Regions from separate parts of the Priestia sp. D51 genome, predicted to be linked through region 2. Evidence: riboswitches for the same ligand, from Rfam matches in the RefSeq annotation. Region 2 holds a riboswitch; each other region holds the start of a gene.
The links. Region 2 has a riboswitch for S-adenosylmethionine ahead of metE (5-methyltetrahydropteroyltriglutamate--homocysteine S-methyltransferase). Riboswitches for the same ligand answer to the same signal wherever they lie in the genome.
Positions count from the first base shown of each region.

Region 1: it holds a riboswitch for S-adenosylmethionine, as region 2 does, so the genes downstream of both, ACNHOZ_RS20055 (methionine ABC transporter ATP-binding protein) here and metE (5-methyltetrahydropteroyltriglutamate--homocysteine S-methyltransferase) in region 2, are expected to answer to the same signal.
Region 3: it holds a riboswitch for S-adenosylmethionine, as region 2 does, so the genes downstream of both, ACNHOZ_RS16080 (trans-sulfuration enzyme family protein) here and metE (5-methyltetrahydropteroyltriglutamate--homocysteine S-methyltransferase) in region 2, are expected to answer to the same signal.

Region 1 is NZ_JBLTIR010000005.1:63,891-70,063, reverse strand. It holds gene ACNHOZ_RS20080 (arsenate reductase family protein) at 82-438, shown strand; gene gcvH (glycine cleavage system protein GcvH) at 574-957, shown strand; gene ACNHOZ_RS20070 (YusG family protein) at 1,037-1,282, shown strand; gene ACNHOZ_RS20065 (toprim domain-containing protein) at 1,464-1,814, shown strand; gene ACNHOZ_RS20060 (thioredoxin family protein) at 1,829-2,128, shown strand; SAM riboswitch class I at 2,309-2,416, shown strand; gene ACNHOZ_RS20055 (methionine ABC transporter ATP-binding protein) at 2,548-3,573, shown strand; gene ACNHOZ_RS20050 (methionine ABC transporter permease) at 3,566-4,234, shown strand; gene ACNHOZ_RS20045 (MetQ/NlpA family ABC transporter substrate-binding protein) at 4,252-5,088, shown strand; gene ACNHOZ_RS20040 (carboxymuconolactone decarboxylase family protein) at 5,210-5,575, shown strand; gene sufC (Fe-S cluster assembly ATPase SufC) at 5,814-6,173, shown strand, end outside.
Region 2 is NZ_JBLTIR010000002.1:957,053-963,225, forward strand. It holds gene ACNHOZ_RS11905 (acetate uptake transporter) at 1-317, opposite strand, end outside; gene metE (5-methyltetrahydropteroyltriglutamate--homocysteine S-methyltransferase) at 460-2,754, opposite strand; cobalamin riboswitch at 2,905-3,093, opposite strand; SAM riboswitch class I at 3,173-3,283, opposite strand; gene ACNHOZ_RS11915 (hypothetical protein) at 3,364-3,615, opposite strand; gene ACNHOZ_RS11920 (hypothetical protein) at 3,874-4,044, opposite strand; gene ACNHOZ_RS11925 (metallophosphoesterase family protein) at 4,201-5,076, opposite strand; gene ACNHOZ_RS11930 (sugar porter family MFS transporter) at 5,517-6,173, opposite strand, start outside.
Region 3 is NZ_JBLTIR010000003.1:827,802-833,974, forward strand. It holds gene ACNHOZ_RS16050 (YppG family protein) at 1-182, shown strand, start outside; gene ACNHOZ_RS16055 (hypothetical protein) at 214-360, opposite strand; gene ACNHOZ_RS16060 (CotG/ExsB N-terminal domain-containing protein) at 512-958, opposite strand; gene ACNHOZ_RS16065 (CotH kinase family protein) at 1,127-2,215, shown strand; gene ACNHOZ_RS16070 (hypothetical protein) at 2,347-3,438, shown strand; gene ACNHOZ_RS16075 (hypothetical protein) at 3,508-4,170, shown strand; SAM riboswitch class I at 4,337-4,454, shown strand; gene ACNHOZ_RS16080 (trans-sulfuration enzyme family protein) at 4,526-5,671, shown strand; gene ACNHOZ_RS16085 (trans-sulfuration enzyme family protein) at 5,655-6,173, shown strand, end outside.

The sequences.
Region 1 (6,173 bases), on a different contig from region 2:
TTTAAGAAGCCTCTATCTAGGTAAATGATAAAGGATGTGTTAAAATACGAAAAAAGCTTAAAATAAAGGGTGGTTGACGAAATGTCATTATTTTTTTATTCATATCCAAAGTGCGGTACGTGCCGAAAAGCAAAGAAGTGGCTCGATGATAACGGAGTAGCATATGAAGAAATTCATATTGTAGAAAATCCGCCAACAAAAGAGCAGCTGCAAGCTTACTATCAGAACAGCGGCCTAGAATTAAAAAAATTCTTTAATACAAGCGGTAAAAAATATCGCGAGTTAGGTCTTAAAGATAAAGTAAGCAGTGCGAGTGAAGACGAACTTCTGTCTATTCTTGCGTCAGATGGCATGTTAATTAAGCGTCCGCTGCTAACAGATGGACAAAAAGTAACGCTTGGTTTCAAAGAAGAGCAGTTTGAGGACGTGTGGAAGTAAGTTTTCAAATAGAAAATTTTTACCTTTTACGTTACACTGTTAATAGGAAGTTATTTTAGGTTGTAGAAAGTGTTCTCCACGTTGAAGGCGCTTTTTATATAAACAAATTACGATACATATTTTGGAGGGATTAAGATGAGTACACCAAAAGATTTGCGTTATTCTGAAGAGCATGAATGGGTAAAAACAGAAGGAGACGTTGTCCGCGTAGGTATTACACATTTCGCTCAAGCTGAGCTTGGAGACATCGTATTCGTTGAACTGCCAGAAGTAGGAGCAACAGTAGAAGCTGACGAGCCGTTTGGTAGCGTTGAATCAGTAAAAACAGTTTCTGAGCTTTACGCACCAATTAGCGGTGAAGTTGTAGCAGTAAACGACAACTTAGGCGATAGTCCTGAACTTGTTAATGAATCTCCATACGAAGAAGCATGGATGATTACAATCAAACCATCTGATGCTTCTCAAGTAGACAAGCTGATGACAGCAGAGCAATACGAAGAAATGACAAACGAAGGATAATATTCCTCCATAAATTGTCTTTATGAAAAGTTTTTGACTGGACACTCTATTAGTAAACAAGCTAAAGGAGTGTCTTTTTATGTTTGAAAAACAAAAAATGGACGTTACAGATCGCGTTACAGCTAAATTTCATGACGGCGGTATGAAATTATACGTTGATAAACAGCCAATTGGTGAAGTTAGCTACGGAACAAGCGGCAATGAATACCGCTTTGAAGAAGGATATTCGCAAGAAAATAATAAGTTCTATCAATACGCGGACGTACAAAAACAAGGTGAAACGCAAAAATATACAGACTGCGATGAAGAAGCAGGATGGTGCTAAACAGTGGCAACTGCCGCTGTTTTTCTTGTTTTATAGAGATAATATGGCCTAAACTGCCTTTTAAAAGAGTTCTTTCTTGCAAATTTCTTTTAAAAAACAGGTGAACTGTGATACATTAACGAATATTGTATAGCATAAAGAAATGATGTTACTATACAACTGACGATTATGGGTGATGAAAATGGGGCTAATTGAAATTGAAAAAGTAATTATTGTCGAAGGAAAGTCAGATAAAAAGCGTATTCAAGATATCATTCGAGAACCAATTGAAATTATTTGTACAAACGGTACGATTAGTTTATCAAAGCTGGATGAAATTATTGACTGTACGTTTAACAAAGAGGTATACATACTCGTTGACTCTGATGATTCAGGGAATAAGCTGAGAAAACAATTTAAACGAGAGCTTCCGGAAGCAGAGCATCTATATATTGATAAAATGTACCGAGAAGTTGCTGCCGCCCCTAGACATCACATAGCAACAGTATTGCTGAGTGCCAATATCGATGTTAATGCAGAATTTTTAACATAAAAGGAATGAGCAACATGCAAGAATGGAGCGAAAAACAGCTGGATGATCAGTTAAAAGAAGGAGAAAGAGCCTTTATCTTTTTCCATACGCCTTTTTGCGGGACATGTCAGCTGGCAAAAAAAATGTTAACCGTGGCAGAAGCGATGCTGCCGGATGTAACCATCGGAATGAGCAATTTAAATTATATGCCTTCAAAAGCAGAATTATTTTCTATTGAAAGCGTACCTTGTTTGATTGAAGTGGAAAATGGTGAAATGGTAAAAAAACTCTACGCGTTTCATTCCATCGAGCACGTACTCGAGGAGCTTCGATAATCAAACGTTTGTTTAAAATGAAGAAGTGGAAAGAGAGCGAACCGTTGGGGCTGTTGAAATCTTGGGATATTATCCCAAGAATAAAATCTGTTGACAGCCTATCTGACACATGCTAAAATCACACTCATGAATGTTCATAAATGAATGAATATTTCCCAAAAACAAAATAATTGTTGCGAACTCTTATCAAGAGAGGTGGAGGGACTGAGCCCTGTGAAACCCGGCAACCGTCAGACTAACTGAAATGGTGCCAATTCCTGCAAAGCTATGCGCTTTGAAAGATGAGAGAAAGGATTAAATATCGAGCCTTTCTGTCATGCGCAGAGAGGCTTTTTTAATGGGGAAAATTGTTTTACGGCTTTTTCATCCTATAGGGCAACCTAATATAATTAAGTTTTTATTAAAGAAGGTGAAGAAATATGATTACATTAACAGACGTTACAAAAATTTATCAGGCCAAAAGCGGTCAAGTAACAGCTGTTGATAATGTGAATCTAACCGTTAACCAAGGTGAAATTTACGGAATTATTGGTTATAGCGGAGCGGGGAAAAGTTCTTTGATTCGCTTGCTAAACGGATTAGAAACACCAACGACAGGAACGGTCGAAGTAGCAGGTAATGATATGGGAAAAATTAAAGGCGGAAAACTCAGAAAAGCTAGACAAGAAATTAGTATGGTATTTCAGCACTTTAATATCTTGTGGTCGCGTACGGTACGAGAAAATATTGCCTTTCCGTTAGAAATAGCAGGGATTTCAAAAGAAAAAAGAATGAAACGAGTAGACGAACTTATTAAGCTAGTCGGGCTTGAAGGGCGTGAAGATGCTTATCCATCACAGCTTAGCGGCGGACAAAAGCAGCGTGTTGGGATTGCTCGAGCGCTAGCGAACAATCCAAAAGTATTGCTTTGTGATGAAGCAACATCAGCGCTTGATCCTCAAACGACAGATTCTATTTTAGATCTGTTAGTAGATATTAATGAGAAGCTAGGGTTAACCATTGTATTGATTACTCATGAAATGCACGTCATTCGTAAAATTTGTCATCGAGTAGCCGTTATGGAAAATGGGGCAGTAGTAGAAGAAGGACAAGTGCTAGAAGTATTCAGAAAACCTAAGCAGCCGATTACAAAACGATTCGTTCAACAGATTTCTGAACCAGAGGAAACGTTTGAAACGATTGAACAAGTAAAAGAGCTGTATCCAAGCGGGCAAATTATTCAGCTGACGTTTGTTGGCGGAAAAGCAGAGCAACCGCTCATTACAACGATTTTAAAACAGTTTGATGTAACGATTAATATTTTGCAAGGAAAGATTTCTCATACACAAACAGGTTCATACGGGACGCTGTTCGTTCATTTAGACGGAGAATTAACAGAAGTTGAAAAAGTCATTGCATACATTCATGAGCAGCAGGTAGAAGTGGAGGTAATGACAAATGCTTGAGAAACTATTTCCAAACGTTATTTTAGATGATTTTATTCAAGCGACAAATGAAACACTATATATGACGGCTATTTCAGTTGTAGCCACATTTGTTCTAGGTATTTTATTGGGCCTGCTTTTATTTTTAACGTCCAAAGGACAGCTTTGGCAAAACAAACCTTTATATGCCATTGTGTCGGCGGTTGTAAATATCTTTCGTTCCATTCCATTCATTATTTTAATTGTTTTACTGATTCCATTTACCAAAGCATTGGTAGGAAGTATTTTAGGCGCTAATGCAGCGTTACCGGCTTTAATTGTTGGAGCAGCACCATTTTATGCGCGTCTTGTAGAAATTGGTCTGCGTGAAATTGATAAGGGTGTTATTGAAGCTGCTAAATCAATGGGAGCCACAACAAGCACTATTATCTTTAAAGTGCTGTTACCTGAATCGCTACCAGCTTTGATTTCCGGTTTGACAGTAACAACCATTGCGTTAGTAGGCTATACGGCAATGGCGGGTGTGATTGGAGCTGGAGGTCTTGGAAACCTTGCATATTTAGAAGGATTCCAGCGCAGTCATAATGACGTAACGCTAGCCGCTACGATCTTAATTTTGATTATTGTATTTATTATCCAACTTATTGGAGATGCGATTACTGCAAAAATTGATAAAAGATAAAGGGAGGATTATTTATTATGAAAAAATGGCTTTCAGCTTTAGCGTTAACATCTGCGCTAGTAGTAGGATTAGCGGCGTGTGGATCTAACAATGGATCAAAAGATGAAAAGAAAATTGTCGTGGGTGCATCTAATACGCCTCATGCTGAAATTTTAGAACAAGCAAAACCTATTTTGGAAAAACAAGGAATTGATTTAGAGATTAAAAAATTCCAAGATTACATCTTACCGAACACAGCTCTTGCAAACAATGAAATTGATGCAAACTACTTCCAGCACGTTCCTTATATGAATTCAGTGCTAAAAGATCATAAAGGTGAAAAAGGGTATGATTTCGTAAGTGCCGGTGCCATTCACATTGAACCAATTGGTATCTACTCTAAAAAATACAAAAGCTTAAAAGATCTTCCGAAAAACGGCACAGTTATTATGCGTGATGCAGTAGCAGAGCAAGGACGTATTTTATCGATTTTTGAAAAAGCTGGCGTGATCAAATTAAAACCAGGCGTAAAGAAAACAGACGCACAAATTAAAGATATTGTAGAAAACCCTAAGAATTTAAAATTTAAAGCCGATGTTGAAGGCGGATTGTTACCTCAAATGTACAAAAACAATGAAGGTGACGCTGTTGTTATCAATGCTAACTATGCTATCGATGCTGGTTTAGATCCAGTAAAAGATCCAATCGCAGTGGAAAGCAAAGAAAACAACCCATATGCAAACATCATTACGGTTCACAAAGGTGACGAAAATAAAGGTACAGTGAAAGCTTTAGTAAAAGTTCTTCACTCTAAAGAAATTCAAGACTACATTAAAGAAAAATACAAAGGCGGAGTATTGCCGGTAAATAAATAATAGAAGAAAAGCGCTTGCCCACTCTGGGCAAGTGCTTTTTTGTATGCATCAAAACGAATAACTCTTATTTTTCTCACGCATACTAACCGTGAAAACTTTACTGATGATGGGAGCTGACGTTATGCAGCAAGAAGCACGTCATTCAACTGAGCAAGCACTTCATGATTATAAAATGGGTGTTGGGAAATTTAGCGAAAAATTGCCGGAAGTAACAAAAACGTTTAATGCGTTTACTGAAGCATGTTTTGGAGAAGGTTCTCTTTCTAAAAAAGAAAAGCAGTTAATCGCGCTAGGAATCAGCGTAGTAGCTCAAGACGAGTACTGTATGATTTATCATACAAAAGGCTGCATTGATCAAGGTGCAACTGAGCAAGAAATTTTAGAAGCATGCGGAGTATCAGCGGCATTTGGCGGAGGCGCAGCGATGAGTCAGTCCGTTACGCTTGTCCAAGAGTGTGTTTCAGAACTGACTAGCCACACGCACTAAGTAAATAAAGTGGGTAAAAAGCTTGTCTTAGAAGGCTCTATCGAGTCTTTTAAGGCAACTTTTTTATGAGTGGATTTAGTCTTAAAAAACGTACATAATGGTTTAAAACCTTTTGGGTCAAAAGGTTGCTATAAGTTTTCATTTGTTATAAGATTGTAATGAGAATAAAATGAGAATAATTAAAAAGATATAGGTATATCGTTTTTTACTATATACGTCTATAACTGGAGGTTTTAATATGGCAGGGTCAACTTTAACAATTAAAGATCTTCATGTTGCAATTGAAGGTAAAGAAATTTTAAAAGGTGTTAATTTAGAAGTTAAGGGCGGCGAAATCCATGCAATCATGGGACCAAACGGTACTGGTAAATCAACATTATCTTCAGCAATCATGGGACATCCTAAATACGAGGTTACACAAGGAAGCATCACGCTAGACGGCGAAGATGTACTTGAGATGGAAGTAGATGAGCGCGCTCGTGCAGGTCTATTCCTAGCGATGCAATATCCAAGTGAAATCAGCGGGGTAACAAACGCAGACTTCCTACGTTCAGCAATTAATGCTCGTCGTGAAGAAGGCGAAGAAATTTCACTAATG
Region 2 (6,173 bases):
TCCGCTTCTTTTGCGAGCGCTTCTCCAAATGCGCCAAGCTGAATAAGCCATGTCATCGCTACACCTAGCCAAAATAAACCGAAGGCACCAAAAGCCGTTGCGCCGAAGGTATTATTATGTTTGAAATCTTGCATAGACGCAATTAGCTGCCCTATTCCGCCTAAAAAAATTGCCCATGGCAATACCAATGAAACACCATCGGTTACCCCAAGCTTTTGAAACGATGCAACAAGTGTCACCATGGCAAGTCCGAATAGGCCTAGCGCTGATGGATCCGCTGTTACAATTTTAACGTGCTGCGTGCTGTTGTTACTCATGTTGTACCTCCCTGATTTTAAAAACACCTTTAAAAAGATACAAAAATCTACGGGAAGTGTCAATGGATATTTTTGGCCTTTAAAAAACCCATAAGACCAAGCAGTGTAGCGTTTACACTGCTTGGTCTTGACTTTCTTGTTATTAAGCGTTTTGTAATAAATTTTTTCTTGTTTGTTTTGCAGACTCAACCATCACTTTTAAAGCTTCCACCGTCTCGCTGATTCCTCTTGTTTTAAGACCGCAGTCGGGATTAATCCAAAACAATGCAGGATCAAGCACTTTTAGAGCGCGGTCAATGTTTCGTGTCAGCTCTTCAAGCTTCGGTACGCGCGGGCTGTGGATATCATATACGCCAAGTCCAATTCCCTGGTTATACGTATGTTTTTCAAACGCATAAATTAATTCACCGTGGCTTTTGGACGTTTCAATGGAAATCACGTCGGCATCAAGCGCTTTGATCGCATCAATAATCTCTTCGAATTCCGAATAGCACATATGCGTGTGAATTTGCGTCTCGTTTTGCACCGATACCGTGGCTAATTTGAACGCATACACCGCGGCGCTCAAGTAGCTTTCCCAGTTTTCTCGTTTTAACGGCAGTCCTTCACGCAGCGCCGGTTCATCTACTTGAATCATTGAGATGCCCTGACTTTCAAGTGCTTCCACTTCTTTTCTAAGAGCAAGCGCAATTTGATTTGCCACGTCGTAGCGCGGGATATCATCACGCACAAATGACCAGTTTAAGATCGTAATCGGCCCCGTCAGCATTCCTTTAACAGGCTTATTGGTTAGAGACTGTGCGTAGACCGTTTCTTTGATCGTCATCGCCTGCTCGTACGAGACATCTCCGTAAATAAGCGGCGGCTTGACGCAGCGAGAACCGTATGATTGCACCCAGCCAAACTTCGTAAACTGAAAGCCTCCTAATTTTTCACCGAAGTATTCAACCATGTCCGTACGCTCAAACTCTCCGTGCACAAGGACATCTAAGCCGATGTCTTCTTGAATTTCAATCCATTTTTTGATTTCAGCGTTAATGTACGCTTCATACGCTTTGTCGCTTAATTCTCCTTTACGCCACTTTAGACGCTCTTTTCTCACTTCTTTTGTTTGCGGAAAGCTTCCAATTGTTGTCGTTGGAAGAAGCGGCAGTTGAAACGCTTCTTGTTGAACGCGTTGACGTACGTCAAACGGCGCTTGGCGCTCTGCTTTATAGCTGTCCAGCTGCTTCAGCTCTTTTTGCACGTCTTGGTGATTTCGAAAAGATGATCCATTTAATGCTTGAATCGCCTGTTTGCTTACACTTATTTCTTTTTCAATTGCTTCTTTTCCTTGCTGCACCGCTTTTGTTAAAAGCGTGATTTCCTTTAGCTTTTCATCTGCAAAAGACAGCGCGTTTTTTAGAATTGGCTCAATGGTTTTTTCGCTTTTCACCGTGACAGGAACATGTAATAAACTTGATGAAGGCTGCAGAATCAAACGGTCTTTTGATACAGCTTCTTCAATTTCACTGATTGTTAAAAGCTGTTCGTCCAAGTTTTCACGCCAAATGTTTCGTCCGTCAATCACTCCTGCTGCCAGCACTTTATCAGTCGGAAACCCATATTTATTAAGCGCCGTGAGATTTTCTCCTCGGTCATGTACAAAGTCTAAGCCAATTCCTTCAACAGGAAGAGACACAACTTCTTTGTAGTAATCAACGCTGTCAAAATACGTTTGCAAAATGACTTTTACATTCGGTGCCGCTTTTTTCAAAGCTTCATAGACTTTTTTATAGAGCGCCAGGTCTTCTTTTGATAGCGTTGTAGCTAAAACCGGCTCATCTATTTGTACCCACTCCACGCCTTCTGCCTGAAGCTCAGCTAAAATAGTCGCATACAGAGGAACAAATTGTTCAACTACTTTTTTAAACTCACTTTTTTTATATCCTTTTGACAGCTTCACAAATGTTACTGGACCTAAAATAACGGGTTTGCCTTTGATATTCAGCTTTTGTTTTGCTTCTTTGTAAAATTGAAGCGGGCGATTTTCTACAAGTGCCGGCGTACATTCCTCAAGCTCGGGTACGATGTAGTGATAATTTGTGTTAAACCATTTTGTCATCGTAGAAGCTACCGCACCTTTTGTTCCTCGCGCGATGTCAAAATACGTTTCAAGCGATACCGGGCCTCCGCTATATTCAAAGCGCTTTGGCACCAAACCAAACATAGCGGCTGTATCTAACACGTGATCGTATAAGCTAAAATCGCCGACTGGAATTAATTCAATTCCTGCGTCACGCTGTTTTTTCAGATGTCCTAGACGAAGAGCTTCAATTTCCTGAAGAAAGATATCTTTCTCTAGTTTTCCTGCCCAAAACTGCTCAAGCGCTTTTTTCCATTCTCGTTTTTCACCAATTCTTGGATAACCTACATTTGAACTTTTTACACTGCTCATTTTTTCCACTCCCTGTATATTTTTTTATCGCTAAACTAAAAAATCTCTCTTTTCGAAATGAAAAGAGAGATGATACGCATACTTAACTAAAGTTGAGATAGCCTGTTTTTCTCAACACGTATTCCTCACTCCTCTCTATATCCCGTAGAGCTTAAGTGCATACAACAGGCAGGTCTCCTGACTTAGGTTCATCGCTTCCTATCCCTTCCCATTTCAACATGAAACAGTGGTTAATAAGTTGCTCCCCATTACAGTGGCGGGACCGCGCCGGCTTTTCACCGGTCTTCCCTTTTAAGCTGCGTACATTCGTTACACAGCACCTGATGCATTTCTATGAAATTGTTCATTCAAAACACCTTTACATAAAATAAAAAGCCTCTCTATTATGAATAGAGAGGCATAGTATCTATGAAATCCTCTCTTATTTTTCAAAGCTGTACGCTTTGCAGGATGTAGCACCTTTTTAACAAGATTGTTAAATGGTTGCCGGGCTTCACAGGGCCAGTCCCTCCGCCTCTCTCAATAAGAGTTTTAATTGTTTATAATATTTTGAATGTAGAGTCATCTTAACACCTTACATTTATGTTGTCAAAAGAAATTTCAAAAAAATTAGTTTTCAGGAGGCGTTGACGCTAATTTTTGCCTTAATAATTTGTAATCATCTTTTCGATGTGTTTCGATCAAGTCTTTTGCTCCTTGATGATACCCTGAAGAATAGATGTACTCTACCGCCGTTTCGATAAGCATTCTCTTTTCTTCCGCACATTCTCGGTCCATTAGGGGGAACAGTCTACCTAAAAGGTCATTTAAATCTTCCTTAATAAAACGATTGAGTCCTTCTTGCATCTTTTCGTTTGCCATGATAGCTCCTCCATTTGCTGTGTATGTTTTAAGCCTCTATAAACACGCATTTCACTGTGAATGTTAAGATAAAGTTAAGTCATTAAACAGTATATCAAGTGAATATTTTTCTTCAATTACATATGTAATACAAATATATGACAAATATAGAGAATATATCATCATTCACTATCTATTATAACGCTTGACTGGGCCTTCTGCTACAAGGTTTCGTACGGTTTTCCAAAAGAGGTTGAGACATAACCAAGTGAATCCAATCTAAAGGCAAATGGGATACATGAGCTGAATCGCTTGTGACACCGCAGTTGATTTCCGTACAAGACTTCGCTTTCCGCGGGCGGTCGCTGAGCCTCCTCGTCGCATAAGCTCCTGTGGGGTCTCACGTGTTCCGCTTTTCCCGCAGGAGTCTTCGTCTTGTGCTCCAATCACCTGCTAGAAAGACCTATACACATGAAATCTACGTTTACCCTAATAAAAAAATGAACCACTAATCAAGCATCTTGATCAATGGTTCATTTTTCATTTCGCCTAAAACCCTTTTTTCCCAGCCTCTTTTTTTGAACCTTGCTTTCTACTTTCTTGTTTTTACAAACAACTTCTTCGAGGTCGTCCAAAATCCTTCCAAAGAAGAGGTCCTAAAATGTCGTACCGGCTAACAAAAAACTCCGTAAAATTATAATTATTTAAAATTAAAGGCGGTTCAAAGTCAAGGGGAGCACCCGCGCCTCCTGATAATACAAAATCAGTACCTCTTCCAAGCGTAAACGACCCGTTTCTGTTTTTTCTAATAAACTGCTCGTCATACGCATGCACGTGGCTGACTAACACTTTTTTCACGCGATGTTCTTGAATTAAATCAAAAAATTCTTGACTTTGAGGAGTCGTTACAGGAAAACCTCCCAGGTCTGACCATCGGCCAATATTTGGCTGCGCATGCATGGCTACAACGGTATTACGAGGAGCATCCTCTAGCTGCTGCTCTAAATAATTCAGCTCTCTATCTGTAAATCCATATATTTTATTCTTGGGACTGATGATATTATTTAATGCGATGCACCGGAAGTTAAAGACAGGAATATCAATGACCCAGTGCACTTTTCCGATAGTGGCTCTGAAGTTTTCGAGGTTGCTTTCTTCAAGGTTTAATTCATCATGATTCCCTACGCATACAAACACGGGAATGTTTGGTGCTATTTTTTCGACAACCTTAACAAAGTGCTCCAAATACCTCTTTTCTCCTGTATACACGGTGTCTCCCCCATGAATAATAAACAGCGGATTCAATTCCACCGCCTTTTTTAACACAAGCTCAAATTCACCGCTCATCGTGTAACAATTATCGTTTGGTCCGTCACCTCTGCTGTCGCCCATAAAAACAAAGTTGAATGGATCTCTCGGATTTAATTGTTTAATTCTTTGCTTTAATAACTTTTCAGAACGTTCATGAAGCGTCAAATTCATCAACTAGTTAATCCTCCTATTACTAAATAAAATTGGTTAAAAGTAAACAAGCTTACTTATTTATATGGAAATTTGCTGATGAAGGTCACTATCTTCTTGTAAGAAGAACGCACATTTAAATGAGTTTCCATAGCCTATCTATTCTTTCATTTTGTTAAGCACGGATAGGACAACATAAAAGCTAGAATCTCAGTATCTATTAATAAGAGCTGGAGCATAATCCAAAGACGAGCAAAGGCCGACATGAGCTGAACCGCTTGTTGCCCCGCAGGAGTCTTCGCCTTGCTCTCCAATCAACTGCTAGAAGAAATGAAACAGCTGAAACCTGCGTTCACCATAAAAAACGAACCACTAATCAAACACTTTGATTAGTGGTTCGTTTTTCACTTCGGCTAAAATATTTTTATCTCAGCACCTTACATTTGAAACATTTACGACAATTAAACATATTTATTACGCTCAACTGGACTTAACGAATTTCTTTCAGAACGAGCTGCCATGTCTGTTTCAATTTGCTCTAGGCTGCGCCCTTTAGTTTCGACAACTACAAAGCGTATGAAGAATAATCCGAGAATACAAATGATCCCAAACGTTGAAAAGATCACACCTAAGCTAAACTGATCGGCTAAAATAGGAAACACAAGCCCTACTGCAAGCGATCCTGTCCAGTTAAAGGCAGATGAAATACCAGCACCGATTCCGCGTACAGAAAGCGGGAAAATTTCTCCTACAATGATCCACGTAAGCGGCGCCCAAGAAAACGCATAGCACAGGATAAAGCAGCAAAGTGCAATTAACGTAACCCAGTTCACGACGGATTCATTAACGCCTACTGCTCCAAGAATAGCCGGGGTAAAAAAGGAAAGAGCCATTCCCGCTCCGCCAACCGTAAGAATAGTACGGCGATTAAATTTATCAACAAACTGCAGAAAAATAAGTGTTGTCACAACGAAGATTACCCCAACAATAACCGTAAAACCAGCAGCTACCTGCGGCGCTAAACCAACTTGACGGGCAATGCTTGTTGCATAATAAACAATCGAGTTTGAGCCTTGAATTTGCTGAAAAGTTGCCATTCCGACACCGATAATTAATGC
Region 3 (6,173 bases), on a different contig from region 2:
ACCCTAAAGCTCAGCAGCAAAAGCCTCAGCCATCTCAATTTCAGTCATTAATGTCTCAGTTTAAATCGAGTGATGGCAATTACGATATGAACAAGATGATGAATACTGCCGGGCAGATGATGGGAGCTATGAACCAATTAACATCCTTAGTAAAAGGATTTTCCGGGATTTTCAAAGTATAAGGACTAGAAGGTGTTTTCTAGTCCCTGCTTACTATTTTTTCTTTTGATTTTTCAAATAGGTTTCTCCAAGAAGTGCAAATACTTCATTGTAAGTTAGTCCAGACTGCGCATTTAAACGTTTGATTTCTTCGACATCTGTGGTTGATGAAGTTAAAATTCGATGCTTATTTTTTTTCATAAAAGCTCTCCTTTTCTATTTCTATGTAAAATGAATAACGCTCCATCTTAGTATATTTCCAAATGTGCACCTTCTATAAGTGGAAAAAAACGCCGAAGACATTCGTAGTTCTTCGGCGTTTTTTTGCAATAAAGATGAGTGTTTAGAGAAATTAAGAGCGGCGAGTAGAACGACGAGAGCGGCGAGTAGAACGACGAGAGCGGCGAGTAGAACGACGAGAGCGGCGAGTAGAACGACGAGAGCGGCGAGTAGAACGGCGAGAGCGGCGAGTAGAACGGCGAGAGCGGCGAGTAGAACGGCGAGAACGGCGAGTAGAACGACGAGAGCGGCGAGAGCGGCGAGTAGAACGGCGAGAACGGCGAGTAGAACGACGAGAACGGCGAGTAGAACGACGAGAGCGGCGAGTAGAACGACGAGAGCGGCGAGAAGAGCGACGCGTACCGCGGGTAGAACGGCGAGAGCTGCGGCCAGTGCTACGAGAAGAGCGACGTGGCTTTGTTAGTGGACCGGCAGTTGGCTCTTGAAACATAAAAGATTTCAGTTCTGTACATTCTAGGGCTTCAGCAGCCTCTTTAATTTTTTCAGGTGTAATATGCAATACAAAAACCTCCTTGTCAATTGGACTAGGTCTTGCATTAATAGAATACGCGATGATGCTTGTCCTTGATATGAGTCAAAAGTGGAGTTTGCGGAAATAGTTGATGCTGCGGGGTATCATGGAGAATTTACCCTTCATATACTTTAATAATTGAAGAAAGGTGGTCGAATCATGAAGCAAAAAGAAATCCCTCAATACGCTCTGTTTGTGAATGTAAAAGATTTAAAGGAAATGCAAAGAGATATTTGGTCAGAAGAAGCGGTTCAGGCAACGATGAAGTTTAACAAAAAACGCTACGATATTGATTTGCTCCTAAGAGGCTCCCATATTCGGAAGATGAAGAAAAAGTCATATTATATTGAATTTTATTCTCCGAAAATATTTCAGCGCGCCAAAGAAATACACCTAAACGCTGAATACAAAGATCCATCGCTTATGCGCAACAAATTGTCCCTCGATTTTTTCTCTTCTTTAGATGTTTTATCTCCCCACTCTCAGTTTGTCACTCTTAAGATTAATGGGAAAAATGAAGGAATATATCTTCAGCTCGAATCGGTAGATGAACTATTTTTGAAAAAAAGAAATTTAGCGGATGGATCTATATTTTATGCAGTAGACGGAGATGCTAATTTTTCTTTGATGAGCGATTTGGATAAAAAGCCAAAAACAACTTTGTTATCTGGATATGAAGATAAAGCAGTGAGAGAAGGAGACGAGGAAAAATTAGAAAAGTTTATATTTAATCTTAATACATGGACAAATACAGAATTCGAACAGAATATTGAGAAGTACCTGAACGTCGACCGCTACTTATCTTGGTTAGTCGGTATTATTTGTATGCAGAATTACGACGGTTTTGTCCATAACTATGCGCTCTATCTAAATCATGAAAGCGGGCGCTTTGAACTGATTCCATGGGATTATGATGCAACTTGGGGAAGAGATGTAAATGGAAAAGTAATGGAAGGAGACTATGTACGTGCACAAGGATTTAATACGCTTACAGCTCGATTACTGGCGGTGAACAGCATTAAAAAGCGATATATTAAAAAAATGAACAATGTTCTAAATAATCAATTTACAATAGAATACATGAAACCAATCATTTATCAACTGCATGATTATATTGCTCCATATGTATTAAAAGATCCTTACGTAAAAGATAACTTGGAGCAATTCCATAAGGAACCAGACCTTATGCTTTCTTTCGTAAAAGACCGAACAGCGTACATTAAAAGTCATCTTTTTGATTTTTGAATTTTACTAGACTGATAGGCAAAAGTGGAATTTAAGAATAATAGGCAAATGCAGGAAGACAATAGCTGTACATGATACGTATATATACATTATGAATGACCAATAAGGACAATTAATAAGGAGGAAAAATAATGAGTAACTATTACTACGACCAAAATCAAGACCAAACTCAAAATGCCAATCGTAGTCGCGCTCGTAAAGTTCAACAATCTGAAAGCACGGGCTACTCTGCCCACTTTAAACCATTAAAAGGGAGAGTAGTAACTGTCTATCGCGGGGGGCCTGAATCTAAAACGGGATATTTAATCGACGTTCAATCAGATTATTTAACACTTGCTCTTGAAACAAAACAAAATAACAATCAGCAAAATAATCAACCGGCGCAGCTTATTCCACAACAGCAATATACATTTATTTATTACCAGCTCGCTCATGTTAAAAGCATTACAGAGGATACAAAGTCTAATTCCGCGCAAACATTTTCTGGATTTAATAGTGAAGTAGAACTGCACAGAGCCAACACATTTGCAGGCACTTTATTATTGATGAAAGATAAACAAGTGCAAATAAATCAAGGAGGGCCAGAGAAAAAATTGGGTAAGATCCTTGATGTATTAGGCTCATTTGAATCTGCGTATGTCGTATTACTAACAGAAGATGACGGCGTCGTTTATATCAATGTAGAGCACATAAAGAGTGTAAGTGAAGTTGTAAGCAAAAATACGCCTGTTGTTCCGCAAAACCCATTATTAGTTGAAGAAACACCTGAGTATATTAAAGCGAAAAGTTTCAATGAACTGTTTGAAGAGTTTTCGCATAGATGGGTAGCTATTAACGGTGGAGGGCCAGAGGCTGTAGAAGGTGTGTTAGTTCAAAGTCGCAATGGGAACTTTACTCTTGTACAAAATAATCAAGTTTTACGTTTACAACCAAGACACGTAAAAACCATTGCCTTAGGATCAAAAGGATCTTTCAAGCAAAATGAAGAAAATTCTGAGCAAAATGGAGATACAAATGAAGAAGATTCTGTGCAAGAATCAACTACTGTAGATAGAACCGGAGGTCGCACGGATGGCCGTACTGGAGACCGTACCGGAAGACGTACAGGAAGACGTACAGGAGGTCGCACAGACGATCGCTCGGGAGGTCGCCGTACGGGTTCACGCTCTTCAACACCAGGTGAAAAAGTTATTAAAACGAAAAATTATCGTTGGAAAGCATGACGAACTGGAACGTAAAAGGTGCTTATAAAGCACCTTTTCTATCATATAGGAAAAAGGAGGAGAATGAGAATGAGTATGAATCATTATATTGATAAAATTGTTGAAGTCGATATATCAGGGAAAACAACGTTTATAGGAAAACTTGTTGATCTAGGGTTAGATGTAATGGTTTTATATAATGGACATGATTATTTGTATATTCCTCTTTTACACATACATCGCTTGCGAGAAGTTTCAGAAGAAGATTATACGCCTTTACGGACAATAGAAGAAAATTTAATAGAAGAAAGCCAGCGGATTTCTTATCGTAATATTTTACAGCAGGCAAAAGGGAAATTTATTGAAATTTATGTAACGGGAGGGAAATCATTGCATGGCTATATCACAAGCGTGCTGAATGATTATCTTGTGTTTTATTCTCCAGTGTATAAAAATGTCTTTGTTTCTCTGCATCATTTGAAATGGCTTACCCCTTACAGTAATGAGTTAACCCCTTATTCTTTAAGTGACAAAGAGCTCCCCGTAAGGCCCGCCTCTGCACCTTTTGTCAGAAACTTTGAAGAGCAGCTTAAAAAATATGAAAATCAACTGGTCGTATTAGATTTAGGGGATCAATCAGAAAAGATTGGTGTACTTAAAGAAGTTTCTAACAATATTGTTGAACTAATTACGGCAAATGGAGAAAGTATGTATTGGAAGTTAGCTCACGTAAAATCTGTGCACTTGCCTTAGAAAAAGAGACCTTGGTGTCGTCTCTTTTTTTATGTGCTTATCAGGACAAGTATATTGAATAAACAAATGAGATGATTTAAATTTTTTAGAAAATTATGTTGACAATAAAGAAAATCTTTATTAAAGTTAGTAACAACAAACGTTAACCACCAACAATTATATAGAACTCTTATCAAGAGTGGCGGAGGGACTGGCCCTGCGATGCCCGGCAACCATCAAATGAATCATTCATTTGAACGGTGCTAATTCCTGTGGAACATCAGTATTGTTCTAACAGATGAGAGAAATCGTGTATAAACGAACACTCTTCCATCTGTGAAGAGTGTTTTTTATTTTGAGTTAAGGAGAGAAATAGATGAAAATTGAAACTTTATTAGTTCGTTCAGGAGTAGGTCGTGATCCTGCAACAGGTTCTATTACAACACCCATTTACCAAGCATCAACATTTGCTCATCCTGCTTTAGGGCAAAGTACAGGATTTGACTATGCACGTACGGCAAATCCTACTCGTACAGCATTGGAAGAAGCAATTGCTGCTTTAGAAAAAGGAGAAGTAGGAGTAGCATTCGCTTCAGGAATGGCGGGTGTAATGGCAGTTTTAGCACTATTTAAAAACGGAGATCATTTAATTGTATCAGAGGATTTATACGGAGGAACGTACCGAGTACTAAATGAAATCTTTTCAGAGCAAGGAATTACTGTTTCGTACGTCAACACAGCCCATCTCGAGCAAGTAAAAGATGCGCTTCGTCCCAACACGAAAGCTTTATTTATTGAAACACCTACAAATCCAATGATGCACGTGACTGATTTGTCAGAAGCAATTGCGTTAGCTAAACAGCATGATTTGCTTACTATCGTTGACAATACATTCATGTCCCCTTACTATCAGCGTCCTTTAGAGCTTGGAGCAGATATTGTGATACATAGTGCAAGCAAATACATTGGGGGTCATAATGATGTTGTTGCTGGTCTTGTAGTCGCTCGATGTAGTAGCTTAGGAGAAAAAATTCGTTTTTATCAAAATGCAGCTGGGGCAATCTTAGGTCCACAGGATAGCTGGCTGTTATTGCGCGGTATTAAGACGCTAGCGCTTCGGATGGAAAAACATAACGAAAACGCACTGAAAATTGCAAATTGGCTTACTGCTCATGATCTCGTGGAAAAAGTGTATTACCCTGGTCTTGAAACACATCCGGGCTATGAAATCATGAAGAAACAAGCAACTGGATTTGGAGGCATGATTTCTTTTGCTGTCTCACACCCTGACATCGTGTCAGTACTTTTAGAAAATGTTAAAGTTATTACATTTGCAGAAAGCTTAGGAGGCGTGGAAAGTTTAATGACATTCCCAGCTCGTCAAACACACGCTGACATTCCTGAGGAAATTCGAAATCGTGTCGGAGTAACAAACTGTTTACTTCGATTATCAGTTGGAATTGAGCACGCAGATGATTTAATTAAAGATTTGAAGGAGGCATTTGATGCATACCAACAATAATAAACATAGATTTGGTACGAACTTAATTCATGCAAATACAGGAATTGACGGTCATTTTGGAGCGGTTAACGTACCTATTTATCAGGTATCTACATTTAATCAAGAAGATGAGACGAACAACGGCCGCTATGACTATTCTCGTTCAGGAAACCCAACGCGTGAGGCTTTAGAAAACACTATTGCTCAGCTAGAAAATGGATACGCTGGTTTTGCTTTTTCATCAGGTATGGCTGCTATTTCATCGGTGTTATCTATTTTTGAATCAGGAGATGAAATTTTAGTTTCACACGATACGTACGGCGGGACATATCGTGTATTAACACGATTATTTTCAAAGTTTGGTATCAAAACAACTTTTGTTGATACAACGAAGGTTGAGAAAGTAGAAGAAGCTATTACAAAAGATACGAAGGCTATTTATATCGAAAGCCCTTCAAATCCATTTTTACAGGTAACGGATATTAAAGCAGTAGCAAGTTTGGCGAAGGAGCACAATCTCCTT